Regions from separate parts of the Paenibacillus sp. W2I17 genome, predicted to be linked through region 2. Evidence: riboswitches for the same ligand, from Rfam matches in the RefSeq annotation. Region 2 holds a riboswitch; the other holds the start of a gene.
What was found. A riboswitch is a leader RNA that binds a small molecule or an ion and turns the genes downstream of it on or off. The one in region 2 is predicted to bind glycine.

Region 1: linked by a shared signal. The riboswitch ahead of sdaAB (L-serine ammonia-lyase, iron-sulfur-dependent subunit beta) and the one ahead of gcvT (glycine cleavage system aminomethyltransferase GcvT) in region 2 are both predicted to bind glycine.

The regions. Positions count from the first base shown of each region.
Region 1 covers NZ_JAUSXM010000001.1:4,082,051-4,098,383, reverse strand. Annotated here, with positions in the region: gene QF041_RS18260 (BglG family transcription antiterminator) at 135-2,000, shown strand; gene QF041_RS18255 (ketose-bisphosphate aldolase) at 2,018-2,896, shown strand; gene QF041_RS18250 (PTS fructose transporter subunit IIABC) at 2,912-4,837, shown strand; gene QF041_RS18245 (phosphate ABC transporter substrate-binding protein) at 5,356-6,282, shown strand; gene pstC (phosphate ABC transporter permease subunit PstC) at 6,398-7,333, shown strand; gene pstA (phosphate ABC transporter permease PstA) at 7,336-8,223, shown strand; gene pstB (phosphate ABC transporter ATP-binding protein PstB) at 8,236-8,991, shown strand; gene QF041_RS18225 (phosphotransferase enzyme family protein) at 9,182-10,198, shown strand; gene QF041_RS18220 (response regulator transcription factor) at 10,391-11,101, shown strand; gene QF041_RS18215 (hypothetical protein) at 11,098-11,442, shown strand; gene QF041_RS18210 (sensor histidine kinase) at 11,444-12,589, shown strand; gene QF041_RS18205 (LolA family protein) at 12,591-13,682, shown strand; glycine riboswitch at 13,832-13,956, shown strand; glycine riboswitch at 13,961-14,096, shown strand; gene sdaAB (L-serine ammonia-lyase, iron-sulfur-dependent subunit beta) at 14,209-14,898, shown strand; gene sdaAA (L-serine ammonia-lyase, iron-sulfur-dependent, subunit alpha) at 14,888-15,865, shown strand; gene QF041_RS18190 (alpha-glycosidase) at 16,049-16,333, opposite strand, start outside.
Region 2 covers NZ_JAUSXM010000001.1:6,183,560-6,199,892, reverse strand. Annotated here, with positions in the region: gene QF041_RS27735 (BglG family transcription antiterminator) at 1-58, opposite strand, end outside; gene QF041_RS27730 (PTS mannitol transporter subunit IIBC) at 97-1,551, opposite strand; gene gcvH (glycine cleavage system protein GcvH) at 1,971-2,363, opposite strand; glycine riboswitch at 2,707-2,829, shown strand; glycine riboswitch at 2,833-2,933, shown strand; gene gcvT (glycine cleavage system aminomethyltransferase GcvT) at 3,150-4,286, shown strand; gene gcvPA (aminomethyl-transferring glycine dehydrogenase subunit GcvPA) at 4,283-5,638, shown strand; gene gcvPB (aminomethyl-transferring glycine dehydrogenase subunit GcvPB) at 5,725-7,215, shown strand; gene ptsP (phosphoenolpyruvate--protein phosphotransferase) at 7,462-9,174, opposite strand; gene QF041_RS27700 (HPr family phosphocarrier protein) at 9,167-9,442, opposite strand; gene ptsG (glucose-specific PTS transporter subunit IIBC) at 9,520-11,571, opposite strand; gene glcT (glucose PTS transporter transcription antiterminator GlcT) at 11,858-12,712, opposite strand; partial or broken gene QF041_RS27685 (flotillin family protein) at 12,878-14,430, opposite strand; gene QF041_RS27680 (NfeD family membrane protein) at 14,490-15,026, opposite strand; gene QF041_RS27675 (iron-containing alcohol dehydrogenase) at 15,304-16,333, opposite strand, start outside.

The sequences.
Region 1 (16,333 bases), 2.1 Mb from region 2:
GAATACTAACTTAGAATTTAAAAAAAGTGGGTATCATAAACGAATACACGATCACTTCCTAACTATTAGGAAAGAGTATAGGCTTGGTGGATATAAAGCGCTTGCATTAGTATGTGTGTAAGGAGGAAAGCCAAATGAGAAAACGTTACATTAAGCTATTAGAGCATTTAAAACAATCTGAGCATGATTTTGTGAGTGGAAGCGAATTAGCTAATCTATTTGATGTAACGACTAGAACGATTCGCAATGACATCAAAGAAATGAATGAAAATTATTTAGATAAAGCAATGATTATTGGCAATACTCGCAAAGGATACAAATTAGTCGGGGATTTATCCAGCCTGTATAAAAATGAAGATGATGACGAAGAAAGAGCATTTCATATTATCAAAGCACTGTTATCGCAGACTGATTTTATTACGTATGAGGATCTGGCTAGAACGCTTTATTTTTCGACTCAAACGATCCGTAAAGACGTGCAAAAATTAGTGCAAACGATTCAAGCAGAAAAGCAGAACATCGAAATTGAAGCGATTATTTTCCAAGGTATCCGGCTTAAAGGAAGCGAAGTTGAGAAACGGATTTTGCTCAAAAAACTAGTCACTACCGATTGTCTCAAACACATGCCGATAGACGAAGCACTGCAATACTATTTTGGCGATTGGTTCAACGAATCTTCTATTCATTTTATCTACGCTTGTATTGAAGAAGAGGTTGCCAAGTATAATTTATTGCTAAGTTTTCAAGAATTATTCTCGATCTGTGTGAATGTTTTGATCAGTCTTAAACGAGTAAGTCTTGCACAAAAAATAACTGAACAGGATATGAGGTTGGATCATACAAGCTTTGAAGAATTAAAAATAGCCCAATCTATTCTGATCCGTCTGGCTCAAGAAATGGATATCCCTTTTGATGAATATGAGTATCAGTATTTAGGTTACCTGCTGATCGCATTGCAGATCTTACCCAAAAAAAATGAAGAAATTGGGCATGAACACGTAAATGAAATGGAACAAAAAATCAAATCAGTGATCCAAAAAGTTGGAGAGCAATATGGATTCATCAGCTACAAAAACCAAGAGTTACTTGATCGATTATTAGCTCATATTACCAAATCATTATACCCATTAAAGTATTATTTCCCTGTCGAAAATCCTTTTATTGCCCAAATAAAATCAGAATATACCAATGCTTATAATGTCGCAGTTGTGTTGGCAAAAGAATTGCAATTTTGCTTGAATATCAAAATACCCGAAAATGAAATCGGTTACTTGACGTTACACATTATGGGCATTATTGAGAACTCTCAAGATAACAGAAAACGTATTGCAATTATTTATGGCAAAAATCTATTAGTCGGCAAGCTATTGGAGCGTAAGATTAATCTCTATTTTCCGAATATTAGAATCGATAGTCTATTAGCTAATCACGAAATACATCTTCTTCCCGAAGGAATTGAAACGATTATCACAACGAGCGAGATTGCGGAACAACAGCAGTTAAATGTACAAAATATCATTTTGGTAAGTGAAATGATTACAAGTGATGATATGAAGAATATTTCGATTCAGTTAAATCGTGGACTACTCAAATATTATTTATCACCAGATGATGTTTTTTTCCTAAATGAAGACAATCCAATTGATTTGTTAAAAAAACTTACAGAACTAGGCGATATTCAGCATTTATATACCAGTATTGTGGAAAGAGAAAAAATGTCGAGTACCAATATTGGGAATTTGGTCGCGATGCCCCATCCATTTGATTGTGGAGATAACAAAAAATTACGTGTACTGGTAGCGATTAATAAGCAGAAAATGCTATGGGGTGATCAGATGGCGCAGATCATTTTTCTGTTTATTCCGCCGAAAAATCAGAAGGTGAATAACACCAAATTTTTCGAAGAAATTTACGATGTGTTTAAACAGACCAATATGACAGAAAAACTACTCCATATCACCAATTACGATGAATTTTTGGAAGTCTGGTCTTCCAAATAAATCTAGGAGGAATTCAAATGTTAATTAATATGAAAGATTTACTTAAAGTAGCGTATGAAAATAAATTTGCAGTCGGATCATTTAATGTAGCCAATAGCGAGTTCGTCAAAGTGGTCATTACAGCCGCAGAGGAGCAGAATTCGCCTGCAATTATGCAGATTCACCCGAATGAAATTGATCTAGTCACTGATGGGTTTATAGCTTATGTGCGAGAAGCGGCATCCAAGTCTAAAGTGCCGTTTGTTATTCACCTGGATCATGGAGCGACGATCAAAGATATTACGCGTTCGATTCGCAATGGATATACGTCCGTTATGATGGATGCATCTCATTTACCTTTTGAGGAGAATATTGCGGCAACCAAGGAAGCGGTTGAACTGGCTCATCTAGTCGATGTATCTGTAGAAGGTGAACTAGGTACGATTGGGAGTAATGAAGGCAGCTCGGAAGGTGGGGCAGACGAGATTTTGTATACGAATCCAGAAGAAGCGGCGATTTTTGTAGAACAAACAGGTATCGATACACTTGCTGTCGCTGTAGGTACTTCACATGGTATTTATCCTCAATCCAAAGACCATTCGATCAAAATCGATCGTTTAAAACAAATTCATGAAAAAGTAAAAATTCCGTTAGTGCTGCATGGTGGATCAGATAATCCTGATGAAGAGATTAGAGAAGCAGTGAAGCATGGGATAGCGAAGATCAATTTATCAACCGATATGAAGCGAGCTTTCTACAACCAATTAAGAGCGACACTCGATGCGAATCCGAATGCATATGAACCGGATCAACTGATGCCTGAGGCGACCAAAGCAGCAACAGAACTGGTGAAGAAAAAAATGGATCTGTTCGGTTCTACAGGTAAAGCATCCCTTTATAAACTGGGAGAAATTTAAGAGGAGAGATCCATCATGAAGATTTCTAATGTCTTAAAACCAGAAAATATCATATTAGATGTCACCGCTACGACCAAAGCCGAATTAATAGATGAATTATCGCAAAAGTTAAACGATAACGGTTATTTAAGCGATATCGAGCAATTCAAAAAGGATATTTGGGCACGTGAAGAACAGGTTCCTACAGAAGTGGGATTCGGAATAGCCATTCCACATGCCAAGTCTACTGGAGTACAGTCCCCTGCCATTATTATGGGCAGATCATTAAGCGGTATTGAATATAGTACCGAATCATGTAATTTATTTTTTATGATTGCAGTCGATCAAAGCTCTTCATCAGAGCATTTGCAAACATTATCCAAAATTTCGACCTTTTTGATGGATGAACTATTTAGAGCGAAACTTATCCTTGCTCGAGATCAAGAAGAGATTGTCCGTTTATTTGAACAGGCAGAAGAGCAAGAAGCGCAGGCGCTTCATCGTCCTAAAAAGTATGCTGGCAAAAAAGTGGTTGGAGTTACAGGCTGTCCTACAGGAATCGCCCATACGTTTATGGCAGCGGAAGCATTGAAGAATGCGGCCAAGGAACTCGGTGTACACATTAAAGTGCAAACCAATGGATCAACAGGTGTTGGAAACCAATTGACTCCTGAAGATATTGCTGAAGCTGATGGTATTATTGTGGCGGCAGATGTCAAAGTCGATATGGATGTTTTTGGCGATCGTCCAGTGATTAAAACATCTGTCAAAAATGGAGTTCATCATGCACAAGAGTTAATTGAAGATGCGATTGCTGGAAAAGGTGTCGTTTTGAATCAAAGCAACAGTAATTTTAAAGAAGCAAAAGAAAAAACACGCTTAAAGCAGCCTAAAATATACAGCCATATTATGAATGGTGTATCATTTATGATTCCTTTTGTAGTCGCAGGCGGTATATTGATTGCGCTTTCGTTTATGTTTGGTATTCATGCGGCTGACCCAAATAGCCCGGACTATAATGCTTTCGCCGCTTTTTTAAGTACAGCAGGGGGTAGTGCTGCTTTTGCATTGATGGTTCCTGTATTAGCAGGGTATATTGCGTATAGTATTGCTGACCGTCCAGGATTGGCACCTGGTATGATTGGTGGGATGCTGGCAACTATCGGAGGTTCAGGATTTTTGGGAGGTATGCTGGCTGGATTTATCGCCGGTTATACGATCCTAGCTCTGAAAAAATTAGTCAAAGGCATACCCGACTCACTGCAAAGCCTGTCACCTGTGCTGATCTTGCCATTAGCAGGTTCATTTATAACGGCCTTGATTATGTATTTTGTCATCAACAGTCCGATGGCTTGGATCAATGAATCGTTACAAGGTTGGCTAAATGGTTTAACAGGTTCTAATGCTATTTTATTAGGAGCACTTCTGGCAGGAATGATGGCATCTGATATGGGAGGGCCGATTAACAAAACAGCATCTGCATTTGGACTGGCGATGTTCGCCAATCAAATCTTTGAACCTTCTGCTGCTCTGATGGTTGGAGGTATGGTTCCGCCACTGGGTATTGCATTAGCTACAACATTATTTAAAAATAAATTTTCAATCGAAGAACGTAATGCAGGCAAAGCCGCTTATATTATGGGTGCGTCGTTTATTACAGAAGCCGCGATTCCGTTTGCCGCAAATGATCCCTTGCGAGTTATTCCATCCAATATTGTAGGTGCAGCGATTGGTGGAGGAATGTGCATGGCTCTAGGTATTTCGTTACAAGCTCCTCACGGTGGAATCTTTGTTATTCCCATTGCGGCAAGTAATCCATTATTGTATATTGTCTGTATTTTAGTTGGTTCCGTCATTACAGCTTGTATGATTGGATTGTTAAAGAAACCTGTATATCAACCAAAAAGTAATTCAAGCGACCCGTCAGATAAAAAAGCCTTAACAACTATGAAATCTGCATAAATTCTCTAACCAGCTGGTGCCATGCACTGGCTGTGAGGCAGTTTTTTGTTTGTTCTATATAACGGATTGATTCAATATCTACATTAAGTATTTACAGAAGGCCAGCCCATTGTAGGGCTGGCCTTCTTTGCCTACTTCCCAGGCAGGAGATTGAAATGCCTGAGATTCAACGAGCGCTGACACAGCGCAGTACAGGGAAACCGCGATCGTAGTGGAGGGGACGGAATCGATTCTGAAGAAGCGAAGCGTTCGCCTTTGTCTCCTAATTACAACAATTAAAATGATTGATCAAAGAAATTTGGAGACAACAGCGATCAGAAGAACGATCCGTAACCGGAACGGCCACTTCAGCGCAATTTCTCTCAGATAAATTTCAATATACAGCCGATATTTTTAACATTGCGTTTACAAAACACTGATTTTAAGATGACATACCGAAACTACAATGAGTAAAGAGTTGATGGTGAACAAACAAATTCACAAAACGCCATCACTACATTGGGGGAGGAAAACAAAACATGTTTAAAAAGTTGCCGTTTATTTTGATGACCTTAACGTTCGTACTGGTACTCGCAGCATGCGGATCGAAAAATGACGCTGGTACAGAGGGTGCCGCAAGCAATGGATCAGGAGAAGCTGCTACTGAGCTTAGCGGTAACATTCTGGCAGTCGGATCGACAGCATTGCTACCTCTCGTAGAACAAGCTGGACAGAAATTTATGGCAGTTGATGAATATAAGAACGTAACGGTTCAAGTTCAAGGTGGCGGTAGTGGTACTGGTTTGACACAAGTATCTGACGGACAAGCTACAATCGGTAACTCTGATGTATTTGCAGAAGAGAAACTGGAGGACGAAGCCAAAGTAAAAGAACTGGTTGATCATCAAGTAGCAGTAGTAGCTATGGCACCAGTTAGCAACAAAGATTCAGGTGTAGAAGATTTGACGAAGCAACAACTGGTCGACATCTTCTCCGGTAAAGTAACGAACTGGAAAGACGTTGGCGGCGCGGATAAAGCAATTGTTATTGTAAACCGTCCGAGCAGTTCCGGTACTCGTGCAACTTTTGAGAAGTATGCATTGGGTGCAAAAATGGATGATATCCAAGGTTCGATTCAAGAAGATTCTTCTGGTAACGTAAAAAAATTGGTATCTGAAACGCCAGGTGCTATTGGTTACCTTGCCTTGTCTTACTTGGATGACAGCTTGCAAGTGTTGAAATACGAAGGTGTAGAAGCAACAGTTGAGAACGTAGAAGCAGGAACTTATCCAGTGTGGGCTTACGAGCACATGTACACAAAAGGTAAGCCAGATGCAGCAACACAAGCATTCCTGGACTACATCTTGAGTGACGAAATTCAACAAAATGACGTGACAGAACTTGGATACATTCCAATGTCAGGTATGAAAGTAAAACGCGATGCAGCAGGTAATGTGGTTGAGTAATCTTTGAACTTGCGCATACAGCGAAAGAGGCGGACTTAGGTCCCGCCTCTTTACGCGGTTTGCTCTAAAATAATCCCATATTTTGCATTAATTCTACTATAGAAGGATGGTTGTTATGGAACAGACCGAAGGGGGAACGGTAATGAATAACAAGTTGAAACCGCGCCGGCCCTTAAAAGAGAAACATTATTGGGAAGAGTGGACGGGACGGATCTATACGTCGATTTGTGTCGTTTTCCTGATCGTTGTCATGTTTTCCATTGTTTATTTTGTAGCGTCCAAGGGACTATCAACATTTTTCCAAAATGGAATAAGCATAAGTGAATTTCTTGGTGGGAAAACGTGGAATCCAACTGGAGAGCCTGCGTTCTACGGGGCATTGCCGTTCATTACAGGTTCTTTCATTACAACCTTGCTTGCAGCATTGATCGCAAGTCCGCTTGGCCTGTGTGCAGCGCTCTTCATGACAGAGATTGTCCCGGGCAAAGGGAAAAAGATCTTGCAGCCTGCGATTGAGCTCTTGTCCGGAATTCCATCCGTTGTGTACGGATTTATCGGTCTGAGTGTCATCGTACCTTTGCTGCGCAGTATCTTTGGTGGAACAGGCGTCGGGATTGCAGCCGGATGTCTTGTTCTCGCGGTAATGATTCTTCCTACGGTGACAAGTATTATGGCAGATGCATTGTCCGCGTTGCCAAAAGGATTGCGTGAATCCTCCTACGCACTCGGTGCCACTCGCTGGCAAACCATCTACCGTGTCATTATCCCAACAACTTTGCCAGCTTTGTTGACAGGTGTTGTTTTGGGTATGGCCCGTGCTTTTGGTGAGGCACTTGCTGTGCAGATGGTTATCGGTAATGCACCGCATGTTCCAACCTCCTTGCTCGAATCGGCTTCAACATTAACAAGTGTAATCACACTCAGCATGGGTAACACCACGATGGGTTCTGTTCATAACAATGCACTGTGGAGTATGGCGCTTGTCCTGTTGGTGATGACCTTTGTCTTCGTCATTCTGGTTCGCCTGCTTGAAAGGAGAAACCGGGTATGAAAATGAAGGCAAAGACGGTAGATAAAATTGCAACATCCGTTATCGTTGTATTGGCTCTATTCATTGTTATTCTATTGCTCGGTCTGCTTGGATTCATCATGTATAGAGGCATTGGACATATTAGCTGGAACTTCCTGACGAGCGCACCACAGTTGCTCAAGGGTGGGGGCGGAATTGGTCCACAGCTCTTCAACTCCGTATTCTTGCTTGTCCTGACCTTGATTGTTACCATTCCACTCGGGTGGGGCGGCGGAATTTACATGGCGGAGTACGCCAAACCAGGCAAGATTACAAGCTTCATTCGTCTGGTCGTTGAAGTATTGTCATCATTCCCATCCATCGTTATTGGTTTGTTTGGTCTCTTGCTGCTAGTAAATCAATTTGGTCTTGGTTTCTCCCTGATCTCGGGTGCCTTGGCTCTGGCGATCTTTAACTTGCCACTGATGGTACGTACAACGGAGCAGGCCTTCCGTGCCGTTCCGAAGGAACAGAAGGAAGCAGGTCTGGCGCTTGGACTGTCCAAGTGGAAAATTATCACTTCCATTCTACTGCCTGTGGCATTGCCGAGCTTGATTACGGGTACGATCTTGGCATCGGGCCGGATCTTCGGTGAAGCAGCCGCGCTGATGTTCACCGCAGGTATGAGTAGTCCACCATTGGACTTTACAGATTGGAATCCGACGAGTCCAAGATCACCGCTTAATCCTTTCCGTCCGGCAGAGACACTTGCTGTCCATATCTGGAAAGTGAATAGTGAAGGTATTGGGCCAGATTCCAAAGAAGTGGCAGCAGGGGCATCCGCCGTGCTTGTCATTCTCGTGCTGGCGTTCAATCTAAGTGCACGCTGGATCGGTCGGGTTGTATTCCGCCGCATGACAGCTTCGAAATAAGGAGGAACCAACATGGCCATACCTTTTGGTACGGAACAGTTAAGCATATATTATGGACATTTCCAGGCGGTCAAGCAGATTAGCCTGACGTTTCCTGAAGCAAGCGTAACGGCTCTTATTGGGCCGTCTGGTTGCGGTAAATCCACGTTCCTCCGGTCACTCAACCGGATGAACGACGAGATTGCCGGTTCCCGTACAGAGGGACATATCTGGATGGACGGTAACGATCTGAATGAGCCTGGAACCGATGTAATCAAGCTTCGCCAGAAGATTGGCATGGTGTGGCAGAAGCCAAATCCTTTTCATAAGTCCATCTACAACAATATCGCGTTTGGCCCCCGCTACCGCGGTACGAAGAGTAAGAAGGCACTGGATGAAATTGTGGAAAAAAGCTTGCGCCGTGCTGCGCTCTGGGACGAAGTGAAAGACAGACTGCATGAGTCAGCTCTGTCTCTCTCTGGTGGACAACAGCAGCGCCTATGTATCGCTCGCGCTTTGTCTGTTGAACCACAGATTCTGCTGCTCGATGAGCCGGCATCTGCACTTGACCCGGTATCTACGGGTAAAGTTGAAGAGTTGATTACCGAGCTCAAGAAGGAGCTGCGGATTGTCATTGTTACCCATAACATGCAGCAGGCGGCACGCATCTCGGATTACACGGCTTATTTCTATCTGGGAAGTATGGTTGAGCACGGTGATACAGAGCACATTTTCACGAACCCGGACAATCGTCTAACGCAAGAATACATTATGGGACGTTTCGGTTAATTGGATCATGGAGTGTAACATAGAGTAATAGAGATAAAGAAATAAATAGAGATAAAAGAAAGCACAATGCCTGGACGGTTGTTCGGGGGTTGTGCTTTTTTGATTTCATATTGGAAGAATTTGCTGTGTGTAAAGCAATCATGCTACGATAATTAGTAATAAGGAGAACGTTTACATTACTTTGAAGGAGATGTTGATAATTACTACGGATCAGATGTCTTACGACCTTATGGCAGCTCAGATTATACAGAACTACACTATTGAGAAACCTGTCGTTTCATATATTCGTCATAATGAGAATCTGACATATCATGTCGTTGATGAAGCAAGCGGGCAGAAGTATCTGCTACGTATCCATCAAGCCGCATATGCAAGTATGACAGGCATTCAGCATACGCTTCCTGCGCTGGAGGCAGAGATGAACCTGCTTCATGAGTTAAACGCAACGACAGCATTGCGCGTTCAACATCCGGTACGCAATGCATCGGGTGAATGGGTAACGGTATGGACAAGTGAGGCAGGGAAAGAGATTTGTTGTACGGTACTGGAGTGGATTGAGGGAAGGGACATCCAGCAGGGAGAACGCCTGACAACAGAGCAGATCTATGATCTTGGGGCACAACTGCAGATGCTTCATCAATATGGGCATGATCAGAATCAGACAGATCGAACAAAGGTGCGGCCGGCATATGGCAATGCCCACGAGAACTTGGTCATGCTAGGGCAGTTAGAGGAAGGCGTCCGACTGGGGATTTTCACAACGGAAGACTTCGATCTGCTTCGTGAGACGTTTGAGAACATTAATGAGCAGCTAGAAACATACCCGCAGCACGCTGGGACATGGGGGATCATTCATGGGGATATTACTCGCAACAATCTGCTGATAACGGAGCAGGGAATTTCCATGATTGATTTTTGTCTACACGGTTATGGTTATTATCTTTTCGATGCCGGAGGGGCAGCACTTATGTTCAATCGGGAGGAACGTGACATATTCTTATCCGGTTATACCCAACAGACCGCACCACTGACGGATCGTGATATCCGATTAATGGAAGGATTCATGTTGATCTTTACACTGGGTTATTATGCCTTTCAGATGGCGAATGAGTCGAGACACGAATGGATGAAAGACCGCATGCCGAAGCTGTGCAGCAAGTATTGTAGACCCTATGTACAGAACGAGAGCATCTTCTATGAGTTATGAGGTGTTTCCTTTTCTAGGAGCTATAACTTAGGATTAAGATTGTGAATATTACCTGGGCGTCCTGAACAATCGGGGTGCTCTTTTTGCATGCATTAGATAACGATCGTAATGGACATTTATGAAGAAAGTATAAACTCTGAGGAGAGTCAACTTTTCTTAGCTACAATATAGTCATGGGAGGATGAAGCAGCGATGAGAGACAGCGAGAATATATTGCTGGTGGAGGATGATCCGGAGATTGCCCGTATTTTGAGAGATCATCTACGTCATGAGGGTTATGGGGTAACTTGGGCATCAAGCGGTTTGGAGAGCTGGGAAGACTTTAGGGAGGGAGCCTATCAATTAGTCTTGTTGGATCTGATGCTGCCGGAAATGGATGGGTTCACGGTATGCAAAAACATTAGACTGATCAGCGATGTTCCGCTGCTCATGATGAGTGCTCGAATTGAGGAAGAGAGCAAAGTCAGGGGGCTTGGGCTGGGAGCTGACGATTATATTACGAAGCCCTTCAGTCTAACGGAACTTACAGCTCGCATTAAATCTCATCTGAATAGGTACCGCAGATATCAGGGCGTAGAGCCGGATTCGACAGATAGACAGTATAACGATGGGTTATCGATTGATTATTTGAATCAGCGCGCACAGCTTCATGGAGAACATGTGGCACTAACCAACAAGGAATGGGCTTTGCTCATACTGCTTGCTTCTCATCCTGGCCGGGTGTTTACCAAGGCGGAACTGTATGAACATGTCTGGAGTCAGCCAGAGGCGGGGAACTCGAGTACAGTCACAGTTCATGTGAAGAGCCTTCGGGCCAAGCTTGGTGACGAGCCCCATCATCCACGCTGGATTCAGACGGTGTGGGGTAGTGGCTATCGGTTCGTGGGGGAGCCTGAGGAATGAAGTTGAAGTACTGGTTAATGCTTGCCTTCCTCATTGTAATGCTGCTGCCTGTCGCTGCTGGGTGGGCGCTGTACTCCCTGTATAACTATTACAATGATCAGCGTGCCGTAACGGAATATGTAGAGTTGTCCGGACAATTAGCTCCTATTGAACTGGCTTTATCTGACCCGGGACTGTACCAGCTGCACTCGCCTGATGCTTTCGCTGCACTCTCCGAATTGGAGAATGGTCGGGTGAACTTTGATCTGTATTTACCAACAGGGATTCGGGTGTACACATCAGGGGGGAGTACATGGTCTTCTGGAGCTTACACCGTTGGGGGGGCGGGAGCTGTATCGTAATTTGTACAAATTACAGATTCGTCATCGTACATTCTCGTTGAAGAAACCCGTATGGGAAAAAGGTGAGTTGGTTGGCATTTACGAAATCGTCATGCTGCGTGGAGATTGGCTGGAAGGCATATCCTTGCGGACAACCTGGGTCATGGGTCTCACTGCTACTTTCTTTATCCTGTTATACGGAACAGTGCTGTGGTTGCTATCTCGAAAGCTCTTTCGGCCGATGAAATATCTCATAGAACGAATGGATGCTTTTGCACGGGGAGAGGCTGCTACGGATGTGGTACCTGTTCGTCATGATGAAATGGGCATCTTGCTCCAACAGTTTGATGCAATGCAAGACAAGATCAGACATACTCAGGCCGATGTGGAGAGGGAGCAAAAAGAAAAAGAGCTCATGATCGCCTCGTTATCCCATGATCTGAAAACACCGTTGATGTCCATTAGTGCCTATACGGAAGTACTTAACGGTGATCGTCAACTGAAACGCCTTGAAAGGCAGGAATATCAGGATGTGCTGCTCGGAAATGTGGAGCGGATGAAACAGATGATTAGTGAACTTGAGATGTATACGGCGCTGGGTTCCAGTGAATCGGAGATGGCCATGGTTAAGGTGGAAGGTGAAGAGTTTTTTGATATGCTGCTTGGGAGCTATGAGGGACTTGCCGAGCGTGATCAGATTGACGTGAAGATGGATGTCCGCACAGATCAACTGTACCGAGTTCATCCCGAACAACTGATGCGCCTGACAGATAATCTGATAAATAATGCACTACGCCACACAAGGACGAACGGTGTAATGGGACTAGGGGTTATTGCTTCAGATTGGGAGCTTCCTGAATGGATTATTCCTTCGCTTAGAGCTGAATTGGATAACTACAGGGCGGGAGCAACATTGATCATAGTACAAAACGAAGGTCCTGCTATTCCTGAAGAACAGCTCATTCGTATCTTCGAACCCTATGTTCAACACCAGAATCAGGAGGAGAAGACGTATGCAGGTGGTTCGGGATTGGGATTGAGTATAGCCAAACGGGTTGCGATAAAGCACGGAGGGGATATGCGCATGTGGTCATACGAAGGATATGGAACGCTGGCAGCATGCCGATTGCCTGAACATGGAGAATGTAAACGCAGAGAGGGTGGATAAGATGATGAAAAAAGGATGGATGATGCTGGGTACTGCTGTGTTGGCAGGCGCCCTGCTTGGAGGTTGCGCGGAGAAGGATATGCTGGCTATGTCAGGAGATGAGATGATTGAGAAGGTTGTCTCAGCAGAAACAGAACCCGCCTCGTATTATGCGGAAGGTGTGATGAAGATATGGGCAGATGACAAGCTGACTAACACGTTGCAAATTAAGGAATGGGTAGATGGTGAAACCGGACGAAAGCGCACGGAAACATCAGAGAATGGCAATGTCAGTTACGCAGTTAATGATGGAAAGAAGATCATCATATATGAAAAAGAAACAGGGGCAGCATATTCCATGGATGCATCATCCGTGTCACAACAACCTAATCAAACCCAGAAGCAAATATTGCTCGATCAACTAGAGCGGTTACGTACTACGCATGATGTGAATATGATGGGACAGGAGAAACTTCATGGACAGGACGTCATTCATATTGAATTGACACCAAAAGAAGAAGGCGCATTCTCCATATCTTCAGAGTATTGGGTAGATCCCAAAACGTGGATGATTGTCAAAGTAAACAGCGCGTATGGGGATGGAAAATCAGAAATGGTCTATGATCCGATTCAGTATGACCCTGAATTCACAAAGGATACTTTCGTAATTGACATCCCTAAGGAGGTCGATGTGAAGGACTTGAACGATATGATGCAGAATTCCGAAGTGACCCTAGAGGAAGCGGAAAAAGCGTTGGAACAGCCGTTCCTACAGGACATGAGTGGAGAATTCGAACTATCACGGATCGAAATGTCTACATCGCGCGGTGAGCTGAGCAGAGATGAAGTAACCTTGTATTACGTAAGTAACGACAAGGTAGAAGTCAGCCTGACGGTATTCAAGATGCCGGAAGAAAATGTGGACGATACACTAATGCCGGATGAAGCCAAGATTAAGGTTCGTAACACCGAGGGTTCATATATGAAGAGCATTCGGAACATATCATGGAGTGAGAATGGCTTGCGTTACTCCATTATGGGTGAAAACGAAGGATGGACGAAAGAGAAGCTTCAAGCTTGGATAAATGAATTGAAGCTGCCTAATCATTCCTAATGAGTTGATAAAGATGGTAATTATACGTCACTTTTATTGACATATAATGTGTAGCATATTAATCTGTAAGTATATGTACCAGATATGATCCAATTGAACAGAAGACACACGTTCGATGTGAGTTGAACGAGGAAGTGAATATAAGCGGATGATAACGAGCGGGAGAGACCTGGGTTAGCCAAGCAAAATGGCTAGTGTTCAGGCACCGAAGGAGCAAGCCGCTGCGCACCCGGCGCAGTGGTTAATCTCTCAGGTAAATGTACCATCGTTGGACGCAACTCTGGAGAGTGCGCGAACTGCGCCACCCAAGGGGTATATGATCAGTCAGTCCGGTGACCTTGTCTGTAATTGCAGACAATGCACCTTGTCGTGAGACACTGCTGATTGTGAAACTCTCAGGTATCGAGGACAGAGAGAGGGCCTGAGGCCTTCTTCTGTCCTTTTTTGATGTCATCATTCAGCAAAAAAGGAACATTACGGCATGGAATCTGGATGGAAATGACGAATTTAATTGGAGGGTTACAAGGTGCGATTTAAAGATGTTTTCTCAATAATTGGTCCGTCCATGACGGGGCCTTCAAGTTCACATACAGCTGGAGCAGCAAGGCTGGGAAGAATCGCTCGACAGTGGCTAGGATGTACGCCAGATCGTGCCCGGCTGACGTTATACGGTTCATTCGCTGATACGTATCAGGGGCACGGAACAGATCTGGCACTGATTGGCGGTCTGCTGGATTATGTCACAGACGATCCGCGTATCCCGGATGCAGAGCAATACGCAGAGGAAGCGGGCATGGAGGTTGAGTTTTATACAAGTGGCCTGCCTGCTCCTCATCCAAATACGGTCAAAATTGAGTTGTGGCATGGAGAACGTGCCTGCTCCTTAATCGGTGCATCCATTGGTGGTGGAAGCGTATCGGTGCATGCGATGAATGATTTTCGTGTTCAGATTAGTGGTGAGTTTCCGACACTTGTTCTGCGACATGCGGACAAAGCGGGGGTGCTCGCCTCGGTAACGTCCACGATCAGTTCATCCGGGGTTAACATCGGGTATATGCAGGTGGACCGGAAAGCCCGTGATGGCGAAGCGCTTACCGCGATGGAAATGGATGGTGTGCCTAATCCCGATATGCTCAAGCGTCTAAAGGAGCTCGACCATGTGCTGGACATTCGTGTTATCGATTTGAAGAGAGGAGTTGGTTCGGATGCGGTTTAAACATTTGCACGAACTGAATACGATCTGTACAGCGGAATCCAAAACAATTGCACAGCTGATGATCGAGGAGCAGGTTCAGGAGACCAATACACCAGAAGCAGATGTTGTGAAGCAGATGTCTGAATATTATCAAGTGATGAAGGAAGCGGTACGCAAAGGGTTAACGGAAGATACAACATCACGCAGTGGGTTAACGGGTGGAGACGGCAAAAAAATGGCCGAGTACATCCGCAAGGGTGAGACTTGTTCAGGAGATGCTTCCGCACTTGCCATGGCGTATGCCCTGTGTGTATCTGAAGTGAATGCCTCCATGGGTCGGATCGTGGCAACACCAACAGCCGGTTCCTGCGGCATCATCCCCGGTGTGTTTATTAGCTCACAGGAGCGATTTGGCTGGACGGACGAACATTTGGTGAACGGGTTGTTCTGTGCGGGAGCGATTGGTTATGTTATTGCCAACAATTCATTTATCTCCGGTGCCGAGGGTGGCTGTCAGGCGGAAGTGGGTTCTGCAATCGGCATGGCTGCGGGTGCCATGGTTGAACTGCGTGGAGGTACACCGGAACAGGTCGTTCATGCCGTAGGCTTGGCGTTAAAAAATACACTGGGCCTTATCTGCGATCCGGTCGCAGGCCTTGTTGAAATCCCGTGCATCGTCCGTAATGGACTGGGTGCAGTTACGGCGCTGGCTGCGGCTGACATGGCCCTGGCCGGAGTGCGTAGTGCTATTCCGTCAGATGAAGTCATCGACGTCATGCTGGAAGTAGGCAGTGCGATGCCGAGCCGCCATCGGGAGACAGCCCAGGGCGGACTGGCCCAGACACCAACCGGCCGCAAAATGATGCAGAAGTTGGCTAAACCAAAGGCAAAGCGTGCCGAGCCTGAGCAGGAGTCAAAGCCAGCGGATTCTGACACAACTACAAGTGGGGCGGACAATGCTCAAATGGACAAGGATACTCAGGTTTAAGCTGAACCGGGACCACCGATATATAAATAGTGACATTATTATGTATAACGGCGAATACAAAAATACAAAACAAGCGTCCGTGAACCCGAATCAGGGTTCTGCAGGACGCTTGTTTTATGCTGCCAGATGAAGCGAAGATAGGCTATTTAGATGTGGCTCAGATGTATGATGTGTATTATAACTCTAGTCCTGACTCACAGCCGTACTCAATACGGCATATCCATACGCGGGCAGTTCAATGGCGAGTACGCCATCTTCCTGGGCGGTACGATGGTTTCCGCCAAATAACTCGGTCCATTCCTCGTCCCCAGCCTCCAGCTCGACAATAGCCGTCTCTTCTGATCGATTGAACAGAACCAAAATGCGTTCCTCCTCATTTTGTCGCTCAAATACCAGTTGGCTGCCATCGGGACGAGCCTGCAGGAAACGAACGGTGCCTTCTGCACGCAGGGCAGGATGAGCATGACG
Region 2 (16,333 bases):
CATGTGGGTGCTCCAACAGAAACTCCACGATTTCGCGTTGTCTTTTGGTAATACTCATATCTCAGCCTCCGGCTCAGGGAAAACGAATGCGTGCAATTACTTCAGACGTTCAACGAGCGCATCATATTCCGGGCTTTTTAGGAAGTTGTCGATGGATATATGTTCTGCATTCGGCGCCACAGAGCGGGCACGATCGGTTAATACTTGTTGTGTGATCACCACATCTGCATCCGGCGGGATATCACTGATGGCCGTATTGGTCACCGTAACGTCAATCCCCTCGGCCTTCATCTTCTTGCGTAGAATGGAAGCGCCCATGGCACTCGATCCCATACCTGCATCACAGGAGAAGACGATCTTTTTCACATCTGTTTTCACAGTAGAAAAGGCCATATCCGCAGCTCTGTCTGCTTCACGTTGGTTAGCCGTAATGCCAGCGTTTGGCACGGTTCCTTGACTCTTCATATCTTTCATGCGACTGGATGCGGACTCCAGATCTTCGTCCTTTTGTTTACCCGTTTTCAGCAACAATGCTGCCACAAGGAAAGAAACGACGGCTGCTACAAGCACCCCTGCGAGCATCGGCAGGTATCCACCTTTTGGTGTTAAGAGGAAATACGCGATAATACTACCCGGTGATGGTGCTGAAACAAGTCCTGCTCCGGTGAGCATAAATGTTAATGTACCTGCGACGCCACCCGCAATTGCGGCAAGAATCAGAATCGGTCTCATCAGAATGTAAGGGAAGTAGATCTCATGAATTCCCCCGAAGAAATGAATGATAACGGCACCTGGTGCAGAAGATTTGGCCATTCCGCGTCCGAAGAAGCAGTAAGCAAGCAAGATACCAAGTCCCGGACCCGGGTTGGATTCAAGCATGTATAATACGGATTGCCCTAATTCTCTTGCTTGATCTGTTGCAATAGGCGTAAGAATACCGTGGTTAATTGCATTGTTTAGGAACAATACTTTACCCGGTTCGATAATCAGGTTGACCAGCGGCAGCAAGCCCAGATTCATTAAGCCTTGCACCCCGGCAGACAATACTTTGCTAATGGCTTCTACAGCAGGCCCAATGCCCAGTAGCGCAAATATGCCCAAGATTCCGCCAATAATACCGGCTGAGAAGTTGTTAACCAGCATTTCAAATCCGGCTCTAATTTTACCTTCGATCGATTTATCGAATTTTTTGATGATCCATGCTGCCAGAGGTCCAGCGATCATGGCCCCGAGGAACATCGGAATATCGCTACCCACGATGACCCCAATGGTCATAATGGCACCCACGACACCACCACGCTGGCCATGCACCATCGTACCCCCGGTGTAACCGATTAACAGTGGCAGCAAATATTTGATCATCGGATCGACTAGCTGGGCAAGCGTCTCGTTAGGGAACCAGCCTGTTGGAATGAACAGAGCCGTAATTAATCCCCAGGCGATGAACGCTCCCATATTCGGCATGACCATACCACTCAGGAATCGGCCAAAACGCTGAACACCAACCCGTAGCCCACCTTTGGAATTGGACGATTGGTCCAAATTACTCATTGTATTATCCTCCTTGGATCAAGTGATTATGATTATGAAAGGGGTATCATTTCTCCCCTGCTGTAATCCTAAGCGAGAATGCTCTCCTGTTCAATGAAATGAAAGCGTACTTTCGTCATGAACAATGATGACAACATTAGGTTATGTAATCGTTTTTATCTATGCATAATGGCTGAACTCATTGGTACATAAGGCTTTTCTCGCCTATGACTTTTATCATTTCCAAAATCATTTTCTAACCTATAGCTTGGTCTAATCAGACAATTTGCATCACAATCTGCCTGAATCAGTATTCACAACGTTCCTTGGAAAGCACAAAAAAACCTGTGCAAGCATCAAGCTCACACAGGTCGCAATAACATGAAGCACATCTCATTTTTCTATAAAATCATATGTTAATAAGTACAAGTTCATTGATTCTATTCTTCGGTATGTTTGCGATACGCATCTGCATTCATCAATGTGGACAATGCTGCAGACAGATCTCCCTCAACACGAATCTCGATCATCCAGCCTTCCTCGTAAGGAGAGCTGTTTACCAGTTCAGGTGAGTCCTGCAACGAATCATTCACCGCAATGATTGAACCAGTGACTGGAGAAAACAAGTCCGAAACCGTTTTGACCGATTCGATCGTTCCAATGCTGTCTTCTGCTTTTACATTAGTTTCAAGGTCAGGCAATTCCACAAACACAATGTCACCCAGCTGATGCTGCGCGAACTCGGTAATGCCAATACGTACAGTATCCTCCCCTACGGTTTGCACCCATTCGTGCTCTTCACTGTACAGGAAATCACTTTTCAATTCGCTCATCGATATCCGCCTCGCTTTTCATTAATGAGTACATGCGTTCTTTGACCTTAACCTTTTTCCCAGAACATAGCGTATGATATTTTTGAATCAAATGTCAAGATACCTCACAATTTATTTGCTGAACACCTCTAAATCCTGTAACCGGATTACACTCTTTCTTCATATACTGGTGAATATTAGAATAGTAAGCGCACTCTTTATAAATACACGAACAATATTATTAAAATAATATTAAATATTCGGTTTTTAATCATTATCTATGATATCGTTCTTGACATCAGTAGTGGATTCACGTTTTAATGAGAGGAGTAAATGTGTTTATTGGACTATGTTATACCCGCGGATGAATGTAAAGGGAGAGATTACCCGTGACACCCGATTCGGGATGCACATGAGGTAACGCCGAAGGAGTAAACCACCGATAAGCGGGGGTGAATCTCTCAGGCAAAAGGACTTTTACGGGACGCAACTCTGGAGAGCATCTATTCGCCCTGTGCGGGCGTTATGATCACCCAAGGGGAAACCTGCTGCACAACGTAGCGGGGTAACTCTCAGGTACAAGGGACAGAGCCTTAGAATACAGCGTGCTACTTGGCATGCCGATTCTTTGGCCTGTCCTTTTCCTTTTTCCCAAAAAACGAAAAACAGGATTCAGATCGGCGCTGTCATAGCTGCCTTACCATACTTATGTGATGAAAGTATCTAGCTGAAAATTTAAAAATACCCTGGTTCATTGATCCACGATTGTATATCCGGCCGGCTGACGGCCCATGACGAGGTGATTTGATGTCCGATTTGCTTAGAACACCACTCTTCCCACTGTATCAGCAATACGAAGGCGTACGGTGCATTGATTTTGGAGGCTGGGAGCTTCCGGTACAATTTAGCGGAATCCAGAAAGAACATGAAGCCGTACGCGAGCGCGCGGGACTGTTTGATGTATCCCATATGGGCGAATTCACAGTACAGGGTGAGCAGGCTGAAGTTTTTTTGCAACAAATGACGACCAATGATGTGACCACGCTGGTTCCCGGTCAAGCCCAGTACACCCTGATGTGTTATCCAGATGGCGGTGTGGTGGATGATCTGCTTGTGTATAAGCTGGAAGATCAGCATTATATGCTCGTTGTTAACGCCTCCAACATCAACAAGGATTGGGCGTGGCTGCAAGAGCACTTGATCCCTGGCGTAAGCATGACCAACGATTCGGAGCAGACGGCGCTGCTCGCCTTGCAAGGTCCACTGGCTGTAGACATTATCGGGAAAGTTACAGATACGGATGTAAGCTCGATTGAACCGTTTCGTTTTGTGCAGGATGCTGAAGTATGCGGAGTAAAATTACTGTTGTCCCGTACCGGTTATACCGGTGAAGATGGCTTTGAACTATATGTTCCTGCGGACCAGGCTGCTGTGGTCTGGAATGGATTAATGAAAGCCGGTGAAGGTCACGGACTCGTACCAACCGGACTTGGTGCCCGGGATACACTGCGCTTTGAAGCAAGGCTCCCCCTGTATGGACAGGAACTGTCGGCAACCATCTCTCCGCTTGAGGCTGGCGTTGGCATGTTTGTGAAGCTGAACGCCGGACCTTTTATCGGACACGAAGCCTTGTTACAGCAAAAAACTGACGGGCTCGCCCGCAAACTGGTCGGCATCGAAGTGCTGGAGCGTGGTATTCCTCGCCCCCACTATCCGATTTACGCCGAAGGCGTACAGATTGGTGAAGTGACAACAGGCACGCAATCACCTACATTGAAGCGTAATCTGGGGCTTGCCCTCATCGACAGCAAATACGCTGCGCTGGGAACCCCGCTTGAGATTGAGATCCGCGGCAAGAAACTAAAAGCCGAGGTCGTGAAGACCCCTTTTCATAAACGGACACGTACGTCGAAGACACCTACTCAAGGAGCTGATCAAGCATGAGCAAGCACCGTTACATTCCCATGACTGAGCAAGATCAGAGCGCCATGCTCGCAACCATCGGTGTGGATACGCTGGAGGATCTGTTTCAGGACATTCCGCAGGAGATTCGTTATCAGGGCGAGCTGCCCGTATCCTCCAAACTCGATGAATATGCGCTGACACGTCATATGTCCAAACAAGCTGGCGCCAACGCCAATTTCGAAACACACGCCAGCTTCCTCGGCGCAGGTATATATGATCATCATGTTCCTTCCGTCATCAATCATGTCATATCCCGTTCCGAGTTCTACACTGCCTACACACCTTATCAGCCTGAGATCAGCCAAGGTGAACTACAGGCCATTTTCGAATTTCAATCCTACATCTGTGAATTAACCGGTATGGCTGTGGCCAATGCCAGTATGTATGACGGTGCAACTGCCTTTGCCGAAGCAGGAAACCTGGCCGCAGCGGCAACTCGTCGCAAACAGCTCATCGTATCCCGTACCGTTCATCCGGAAGCCCGTCAGGTATTGCAGGCGTATGCGCACGGATTGAGTTTGGAGATTGTCGAGATTGGTTATAAGGATGGCGTCACTGATTGGGATGCCCTGCAAGCCGCCATATCGGACGATACCGCTGCTGTCATGATCCAGAGCCCGAACTTCTTTGGTGCAGTGGAAAATGTGAAGCAAGCCGCTGACCTCGTGCATGCGCACAAGGGCCTGCTCGTTGTAAGTGCTAACCCGCTATCGCTGGGTCTGCTGGAAGCCCCAGGCAAGCTGGGTGCCGACATCGTTGTAGGTGATGCGCAGCCCCTCGGCATCGCCGCTTCACTCGGCGGCCCAACATGCGGATATTTCGCCGTATCCCAGCCTCATATGCGCCGAATTCCTGGCCGAATTGTAGGCCAAACAACGGATCGCAACGGCAAGCGTGGTTTTGTACTGACACTGCAAGCACGTGAACAGCACATCCGCCGCGAAAAGGCGACATCCAATATCTGTTCCAACCAGGCTTTGCTTGCACTCAGCGCATCTGTGTATATGTCCATCATGGGTAAACAGGGCATGATCGATGTCGCGGATCTGAATTTGCAAAAGAGTCATTACACCCTCAATACATTAACTGCGATTCCTGGAGTTAGCCTTACTTTTAATGCACCAACATTTAATGAGTTTGTTATTAAGCTTCCTGAAGGAACCGACGTGGATGCCCTTCAGTTGAAATTGCTGGATGCGGGCTTTATTGGTGGTTACGAACTCGGACGTGATTACCCGGAGCTTGCCGGACATATGCTGATTGCTGTTACCGAACGACGCAGTAAGGAAGAGATTGACGAATTCGCACGAGCATTGGAGGGATCGCTGTGACTCAGGAAACGACAACGACGACAACGACAACATCGGTACAAGGACAATCGGAAACAGGTACCTCTGTCTCCACTTCGGCTCAATCTGTGACAGAAAAATTCAACGCACAGACCTTATCCCCTGCACCGGAGCAAGCATTGATCTTTGAACTCAGCAGCCCGGGACGTGTCGCTTATTCCTTGCCAGAATGTGACGTTCCTCGTCAGGCTGCGGATACGTTGATTCCCCGGGAAATGCTCCGTTCGGAAGCAGCGGCACTGCCGGAAGTGTTCGAGGTAGATGTTATTCGACACTATACTGCGCTATCCCGTCGCAACTTCGGTGTAGATAACGGATTCTACCCACTGGGCTCTTGTACAATGAAATATAATCCGAAGATCAATGAGGATGTTGCCCGTTATAACGGTTTTGCCAAAATCCATCCGTACCAGCATGAATCCAGCATTCAAGGTGCTCTTGAACTGTTATATACGTTGCAAAACGACCTTGCAGGTCTGACAGGTATGGACGCTGTGACCTTGCAACCCGCCGCTGGTGCCCATGGAGAATGGACTGGACTTATGATGATTCGTGCCTACCACGAAGCTCGTGGCGAACAACGTACCAAAGTCATCGTGCCCGATTCTTCTCACGGGACCAACCCGGCAAGTGCTACCGTTGCAGGATTTCAAACTGTGACGATTCCATCCCGCGCAGATGGACTGGTCGATCTGGACGCGCTCCGTGCAGCTGTTGGTTCGGATACGGCAGCATTGATGCTGACAAACCCGAATACACTTGGTTTGTTCGAGAAAGACATTCAGGAGATTGCATCCATCGTACACCAGGCTGGTGGCTTGTTGTATTACGATGGAGCCAACTCGAATGCCATTATGGGCATTACCCGTCCGGGTGATATGGGCTTTGACGTGGTGCATCTGAACCTGCACAAAACGATGAGTACACCTCATGGCGGTGGTGGACCTGGCGCCGGACCAGTTGGTGTGAAGAATCGCCTGATTCCGTTCCTGCCTAAGCCAATGGTAATTAAAAATGATGACGGTATGTATGCATTCGATTGTGAAGGAGATCAATCCATTGGTCGGGTGAAAGCCTACTACGGCAACTTCGGTATTTTGGTACGTGCCTATGCCTACATTCGCACTTATGGACCGGAAGGTTTGCGCCGTGTCTCTGAATGTGCGGTACTGAATGCCAACTATATGATGGCCCGTCTCGCCCCTTACTACGAGATTCCATATCCAGGCGTATGTAAACATGAATTTGTCATGTCTGGTCGGGGTTTGAAGCAATATGGTGTGCGTACACTTGACGTTGCCAAACGATTGCTTGATTTTGGATATCATCCACCAACGGTGTACTTCCCGCTCAACGTCGAAGAATGCATCATGATCGAGCCGACAGAAACCGAAAGTAAAGAAACGCTGGATGGGTTCATTGATACGATGATACGGATTGCCAAAGAAGCGGAAGAGACACCAGAATTAGTCCTGAACGCACCTTATGGCACACCGGTTACTCGACTCGATGAGACTACCGCCGCCCGCAAACCTGTACTGAACTGCGCGTGCAGTTAATCAAATCATTGTTATAACGAAGGCTCTTGCTGATGTTCCAATCAGCAAGAGCTTTTTGTGTTGCCTTCCCCTTTAAAGATGCCACTCTTACAGCTCGCCATCATCCTGTTAGAGTATTTCTCAACATTTATAACAAAAAAAGCCGATATCCACAATGATTCGCGGATACCGGCAAAATCGCTGCATCAATGCAGCTCATTATCGGAAAAAGAAAAAACCTCAAATCCGGAGGAAACCCCGGCAAAATTACGCTTGAATGCTTTGAACCAATTCAACGACTTGTTCAGCCGTTTGCATATCCAGAGCTTTAGCAGCCAGTTCCTGCATATCCGCACGGGACAGCTTAGTGATCTGACTACGAGCTGGCAGGATGGAGGTTGCGCTCATGCTGAACTCATCCAATCCAAGACCAAGCAACAATGGAATTGCTGTTTCGTCTCCTGCCATCTCACCACACATGCCAACCCATTTGCCTTCACGATGCGCTGCATCGATAACCATTTTAACCAAACGCAAAATGGCTGGGTTGTAAGGCTGGTACAGATAAGCCACTCGTTCGTTCATACGGTCAGCAGCCATCGTGTATTGAATCAGATCGTTCGTTCCGATACTGAAGAAATCCACTTCTTTGGCAAACTGATCCGCCAGAACTGCAGTCGAAGGAATTTCGACCATGATTCCGAGTTGAATGCTGTCAGAAACAGCAATACCTTCAGCAACCAGCTTCTCTTTCTCTTCGAGCAAGACAGCTTTTGCTTCACGGAATTCACCGAGTGTTGCGATCATTGGGAACATGACACGCAAGTTTCCATGTACGCTTGCACGCAGCAATGCACGCAATTGTGTACGGAAGATATCCAGACGGTCCAGACACAGACGAACTGCGCGGAAGCCGAGGAATGGATTCATTTCTTTTGGCAAGTCCAGGTATGGAAGCTCTTTGTCTCCACCGATGTCGAGTGTACGAACAACGACAGGTTTACCTTCCATTTTTTCCAGTACCGCTTTGTAAGCATTATACTGAATGTCTTCGGAAGGGAGCTTGTCTCTGCCCATGTACAAGAACTCGGTACGGTACAGGCCTACAGCCTCGCCGCCATTTTCCAGAACACCCGTTACATCATTTGGTGTACCGATGTTGGCTGCAAGTTCAACATGAACGTTATCCACCGTTACCGTTGGCTCATCACGAAGTTTTCTCCACTCTGCACGTTGTGCATCATACTGTTCCTGTTTGGCACGGTATTCAGCAATAACTTCATCAGTAGGGTTAACCAATACGTGACCATCCAGACCGTCAACAATAATCATATCGCCTTGTTTCGCTTGAGCCAAGATGTCCTTGGTTCCAACAACAGCCGGAATTTCAAGAGAGCGAGCCATAATCGCCGAGTGAGAAGTACGTCCACCAATGTTAGTTGCAAAACCTTTAACAAATTGGCGGTTCAATTGAGCCGTGTCGGAAGGTGTTAGATCCTCCGCAAGCACGATCACTTCTTCATTGATCTCAGCTGGACTCATGAAGTCGATACCAAGCAAGTGATTTAGCACACGTTTGGTAACGTCACGCATATCTGCTGCACGTTCCTGCAGGTATGCACTCTTCATGTTCTCGAACATGGAGATAAATTGTGATGCCGTTTCGTTCAAAGCAAATTCTGCATTGATCATGTCATCCGCAATTCTAGCTTTAACCGGATCAATCAGTTCCGGGTCATTCAGAATGAGCAAATGCGAAGCAAAAATCTCAGCTTTTTTCTCGCCAAGCTCTTGTAAAGTACGCTCTTTGATCGCCTCAAGCTCAGCCTGGGATTTACCCAGAGCTGAGTCGAGTTTCGCGATCTCTGCGTCAACGTCGTTGATTTGGCGTTTTTCTACAGAGTAATCAGGATGCTCCAAGATAAACGCCTTGGCGATAGCAATACCCGCCGAAGCCGCGATCCCGGAGACATTAAGCATTAATTTCGCCCAACCCTTCGTTAACCATAACGTCAGTCAAAGCTTGAAGAGCTTCAGCTTCGCCTTCGCCTTCAACGATGATGCTGATAGTGTCGCCTTGTTCCAATCCCAGGGAAAGAACACCCAGAATGGATTTCAAAGTTACTTTTTTACCGTTAGCTTCTGCAAAGGATTCTGCACCTTTGAATTTGTTTGCTGTATTAACCAGGGCTGTCGCCGGACGTGCGTGGATACCATCTTCGTCTGTAATTCTGAATGTTTGTTGCATTACAATCATCTCACTTTCAGTAGTTTGGTTTAGGCATTGCATATATTTACACTTGCTTGCCATCGTCGTAACACTTCTTATTTTATCTCAATGATTGGCTGTTCGCCAACTTTCAGCACTCCACTCTTCTTCAGAGTTACTGTGGAGCCCTCTGGCAGGTTAGTGAAAATAACTGGTGAAATGATCGAAGGAGCGTTTGCTTTGACATACTCCAGATCCACTTCCATAATCGGCTGACCTGCCGATACCAGATCACCTTCCTGTACCAGTACGTTAAAGCCTTGACCTTTCAGCTTCACCGTATTAACACCTATATGAACAAGCACTTCCTTGCCACCATCGGACATGATGCCCACGGCATGTTTGCTTGGAAATACATTAAACACTTTACCATAGACAGGAGAAGTTATCGTACCATCATGTGGCAAAATTGCGAATCCATCACCTGTCATTTTCTCAGCAAAGACCGGATCAGGTACGTTTGTAATGTCCAGCAATTCACCATTGACTGGCATGACGATATCCTCAGCAACGATGCGCTCTCCCTGCTCACCTTGTGCCTTCTCCTCTTCAGGAGTTGGTTTGGCAGCTGCTGGCGTTGGTGCTGGAGTTCGTCCTGCAATAATATCCTGCATCTGAGATTTGATCGTGTCGGAACGTGTTCCGAAGATGGCTTGAACATTATTACCCACTTCAAGTACACCAGATGCACCCAATTGTTTCAAACGATCTTTTTTCACATTGGATTTCTCATTAACTTCAATCCGCAAACGAGTAATACAAGCGTCCAGATGTTTGATATTTTCCTTGCCACCGAAAGCTTCGAGAATGTTATGTGGCAGGTCATCCGTTGAACCAGAGCCTCCGCCAGATTCGGTTTCAGGCGTTGCATCCTCTCGTCCTGGTGTTTTGAGATTGAATTTGCGAATGATAAACCGGAAACCGAAGTAATAGATCACCGCAAGAACCAATCCGACAATAATAACGTCCCACCAAGGTGTACGGTTCGGAATAATCCCGAAGATCAGGAAGTCAATGAACCCACCGGAGAAGGTCATACCGATCTTTACACCCAGAATTTGCATGGTCATGAAAGACAAACCTGCAAAGATACAGTGTACTGCAAACAGGATTGGTGCCACAAACAGGAACGAGAACTCAAGTGGCTCTGTAATCCCTGTCAGGAACGAGGTTAGCGCAGCTGAACCCATGATCCCTGCAACATATTTTTTGTGCTCCGGTCTTGCTTCATGGTACATCGCAAGTGCCGCTGCTGGCAAACCGAACATCATGAACGGGAATTTACCAACTTGGAATGTTCCTGCTGTGAGAGCAACGCCATCACGTAACTGGCTGAAGAAAATCTTCTGATCCCCACGAATAACATCTCCGGCTTTATTCACATACTCACCAAACTCAAACCAGAATGGGGAGTAGAAAATGTGATGCAAACCGAACGGAATCAATGACCGTTCCACAACTCCGAAGATGAATGCCGACAAGGTCGGACTTGTATCTACCATGAAGTGAGATACAGCATTCAGTCCATTTTGAATCGGAGGCCAGATAATCACAAGAAGCAACCCGATTACAAGGGATACTACCGATGTGATAATCGGTACAAATCGTTTACCTGCAAAGAAACCGAGGTAAGACGGCAGTTCGATTTTGAAAAATCGATTGTAACACAGCGCGGCGGCAATACCTATGATAATACCTCCGAACACGCCTGTACTTAATGTTGGGATACCCAAGATGCTGGCATAACCCGGTACTTCACCGATCATTGCCGGAGTAACACCTACTGCAGATCCTAATGTAACATTCATGACCAGGTAACCGATGATCGCTGCAAGACCTGCAACGCCTTCGCCACCAGCCAATCCGACAGCTACGCCGACGGCGAACAGCAATGCCAGATTATCAAATACGATCTGACCTGCGTTCATCATAATTGTTGCGATCGAGTTCACCCAAGGGGTGTCGAGCGCCGTTACATATTGCAAGAAATCTGGATTAACCAGCATGTTACCAATTCCGAGCAGCAAACCTGCCGCAGGTAGAATGGCTACAGGCAGCATGAGAGCTTTACCTACTCTTTGCAATACACCAAAAAGCTTTTTGAACATCGCGTCGTTTCTCCCTTTCGTCTAATTTATATGTTGTGATGCAAGCAAGGGAACACAAAAAAGGCATGAATTAACAAAGTAAACTGTGCCAACCTTGGGGTATAGCATACCCTGTACAAGGAAAGAACAATCACACTTTAATTAACTCATGCCTGATCGAGTCAGTAACACGTCGCTTATGTTTATTCAGTTGCTTGATTACGGAAACCATTGTAGCACCAGTTCTAACCTATTGCAAGCCTTTACACCAAAAAAATAAATTCCACATTCCATCACTGGAATGACCTCACTTATTCTCTTCTTCCTTCCGCTGATTCAGTCTTTGCAGATGAATGGTCAGATAACCTACCTCCGCAGGATAAACCGGCAGTTTCAGTCTTTTCTCCATCACTTTGGTCAGTTTCCATGCAAGCGAGTACATTTCGGGATACTCCAACTTAAGCAGGGAATCCAACTTATGAAGCTCCTCCACTTTGTCTCCACGCCGAACACGCTCAAGGGCGAAACGAAGATGAGTCAGCAAACGAGAGTAATCAAGCGATTCCGTTTCAAACGAATAATCGAGTTGATCAGACACCAGGTTCACCAAATCAGTGATCAATTGTGAATGTTCACGTACCTGGGATATATTTTGATTGGTCATTGCGCTATAGATATGGAGGGCAACAAAACCAATCTCATCCATCCCCAGATCTACACCCATTTTCTCTTTGATCAGACGAACAGCGTATTCTCCCATTCGATATTCTTCAGGATAAATCTCGCGGGTTTCATATAAAAATGGATTTTGTATGATAATGCCCTGCTCCTTGCGTTTTAACGCGAAAGAAATGTGATCGGTTAATGCAATATGGATATGTTCATTCAGAGGAACGTCCGTACGCTCTGCAATATACGTAATAACTTCGTTAATAATCTCGATCAGTGCTTCATCCACCTGTGGAAGAAGCTGTTTGTACTGCTCTTGCTCCTGCTGGTTTTTCAAAATAAACATTTTCTCCACAGCCATCAATGGAATGTGATCACTCGGTTTTCGGTTAAAGCCAATGCCTTTACCAATAACAACGACTTCCCCGTGTTCTGGATGCTGTGCAATGATTACATTATTATTTAGCGCTTTATCTACATGCAAGCTGCTCATTGTTTGCACCTCTTTTTCACACCATCTTAGGTGTGATTAAGTCACACCCTGTTACGAACGAAAAGACACCCGAAGCGGGCAAACCGCGCCGGACGTCTCGCTTAAAAAGTAACAAAAATTCGCCTTAAGGTCAATAGAGCAACCATGCAAGATTCGAAGTGCTTCTTACTCGTCAACTCCAGCTCTTTCCACAATCTTGTCGATTATAGAAGGAGTTGTAACAGTCTCGCTCTGTTGAATGGCAACTGGCGCAGGTGTTTTAGACTTCGTAAGGCCTTTAATCAGCTGCTCTACATCGATGCCGGATACACTTTTGAGCATCTCTGGAGCGGTCGCCATAAGTTCAGTAACATAGTTACTCACTCGTGCTGCACCTTCACCTTTACCTGTATCTACCACCGTCAGTTTATCAATGGATGCAATTGGCTCTGCAATTTTACCAGCCAGTTCAGGCAGCATTTTGACAATGATATCGAGTACAGCTGCTTCGCCAAACTTCTGGAACGCTTCGGCCAGTTTTTCTTTTGCTTCTGCTTCTGCAAGACCACGCAAACGAATAACTTCTGCATCTGCTGTACCTTTGGCAAGTTCCGCATCCGCCATGGCCTGACCTTCAAGTCGTTTCTGCTCAGCTGTTGCTTTGGCATGTGTTTCGATGGAGTACTGTACAGCATCGGCTTCACGCATTCTTTTGGCTTTATCCGCTTCGGCAGCTTGCTCTACCGCATAACGATCCGCTTCTGCCTTTTTCTTCACTTCAGCATCATATATTGCTTCTCACGTACGACGATTTCTTTTTCCTGGAGATCAATCTCACGTTCTTTACGAACGAGTTCAACCTTCATTTCTTCTTCCACCACGGTCTGTCTCGCACGCGCTTCATGGATATGGTATGCCTGATCGGCTTCCGCTTTTGCTGTATCCTGATCCCGCTTAAACGTGGCTACTTTCAGTTCCTTCTCTTTGGCTGCCTCGGCGATATTGGTATCCCGCAGCAACTCTGCTTTTTGGCCCTGTTCTTCCGCATTAGCCTTCTGAATACGCGCATCACGCATTGCTTCCGCTTCAGCAATCTCGGCATCACGCTTCACTGCCGCAATTCTCGGTTTACCGAGAGCGTCCAGGTAGCCCTGTTTGTCACGAACATCCTTGATGGTAAATGAGACAATTTGCAGACCCATTTTTTTCAAATCTCTAGCTGCTACGCCTTGAACCTCTTGCGCAAACCGATCCCGGTTCCGGTATACTTCTTCCACCGTCATTGTACCGAGGATGGCCCGCAAATGCCCCTCCAGTACCTCCTGTGCTTCGCTTCTCAGCGCTTCTACAGGTTTACCGATGAATTGCTCAGCTGCCGTAGCAACGTCTTCTACAGCGCCTCCAACCTTGATAATAGCCACACCGTCAGCAATAACCGGAACCCCTTGCTCCGTGTACACTTCAGGTGTGGAGACATCCAGCTTGTGGGATAACAAGGAGATAAACTCGGATTGCTGGAATACCGGCAGGATAAATGCACCGCCACCACGAACAATCTTAATTTTCCGTCCAGAATCATCATCGGAGATATTTTTGCTACCCAGGAATGATCCCGTAACGATCATTGCCTCATCCGGTCCAACCGTTTTGTATCTCGCCCAGAAAGCCAGACCCAAAATTAGAATGACTCCGACTACAACTATGGGAATCAATAAAACATCCCAATTCAAATTTTCCATTCCACATCTCTCCCCTTATTCATGATGAGTGCTTAAATTACTTAGGTGATAAGAATACTTTATAAATCTTTAAGTACATTTTCATCCCATTCCGACACACGCAGTACACCATCTACAACATCCACCACGACAACACGGGCTCCCGCCGCAATGGGGAGGTGTTCAAAACTGGATGCCGTTTGAATCGTACTACCGGATGCAAAGCGGATCATTACTTCGCCAAAACCTTTTTCCGGCACCGGAATGGTGATTTCCCCAATTTTTCCTGATAACTCTTTCATTGAAAATGCAATGGAGACATCGCTGTTACGCATCGGTTTGATATATGCGAAGAATACCAGCATGGCTGCAGCAATACCTATAAGCAGGGATAGTATTAGACCGGACATTGCACTTAATGAACTATAACGTATCAGCAAAATACCTGCCCCACCAAAGGTTGTAATGGAACCAGCTAACACAACGGGTTTGAAAAAATCAAGACCTGGCATTTCAAAAGCTCCGTCCAGCAAGCCATCAATCAAGTCACCCAGCACAAGGCTGACAACCGCAAATATCGCCCCTCCGATTAGACACCCCCAATAAATTGTTTCCATCCCCTGTTCCTCCTCTCTCTGCCGCAAATTCATCCTAACTGAGCATTCCACATGTAAATAAATACGTAGCAAGGGGTAAAATGTTTCAAAATCTTTCCTCAATTGTATTCTGAACCCGATAATGGGTATTATCACGACATTCTGTTCGCCTTGCTTCAAGTTCCTCCATTATTCACGTGTACAGTCGAATACACGAAAAAACCGCAAGCCCCCATGAAGGAGACTTGCGGTTATTGGACAACAGAATGTGTCCTTTCACTTTGCAGTGATTATAGAATTACAGAGAAGCCTTGTAGATGGATACAACATCTTCCCGTTGCAGTTTCTTGAAGTTACCGAATGGACCAAACAGCATCGCTTTGTCAGCCATTACGTCGATCTGGCTGTCATCGATATCGTAATCTGCCAAACGGTTAGGTGCACCAATGGATGTCCAGAATTTGCTGAGCGCATCGATACCTTCTTCAGCAATCTGTCTGTCCGACTTGCCTTCAGGGTTCACTTCGAATACATTAATTGCCAGACGTTTGAATCGATCCACATTCACATCCAGGTTATGTTTCATCCAGTGTGGGAACAAGATTGCAAGTCCACCGCCGTGTGGGATATCATACACTGCGGATACCGCGTGTTCAATATTATGTGTTGCCCAGTCTCCTGCGAGACCCATATTCAGCACGCCATTCAGTGCCATTGTTCCGCAATACAGAATCGTTTCGCGCAGTTCATAGTTCTCCAGGTCTTCAACCAGACGAGGTGCTGCTTCCATGACGGTACGCAGAATCGTCTCACAGAAACCGAGTTGAACCGGTGTGTTGGCATCCAGATGGAAGTAATGCTCCAATACGTGGGACATCATATCCACCATACCGTATACCGTTTGGTCCAGTGGAACAGTGTATGTATTCACCGGATCCAGAATGGAGAAAGCAGGGAATGAATATGCGCTACCCCAGCCCAATTTTTCTTGTGTATCCTGATTCGTAATAACCGAACCGGAGTTCATTTCGGAACCAGTTGCCGCCATGGTCAATACGGTACCGAGTGGAAGAGCGTCCTGTGCAACGGCTTTGCGCTGAGCAAAATCCCACATATCGCCATCATACTTGGCACCTACAGCAATAGCTTTGGAGCAGTCCAATACACTACCGCCACCTACAGCGAGGATCAGGTCGATGTTATTTGTTTTACAGAGGTCTACCCCTTTATGCACCGTAGAAAGACGCGGGTTAGGTTCCACACCAGCCAGTTCAGTCACTTCTGCTCCGGCTTCCTTAAGCAAACCGATCACTTGATCGTACAGACCA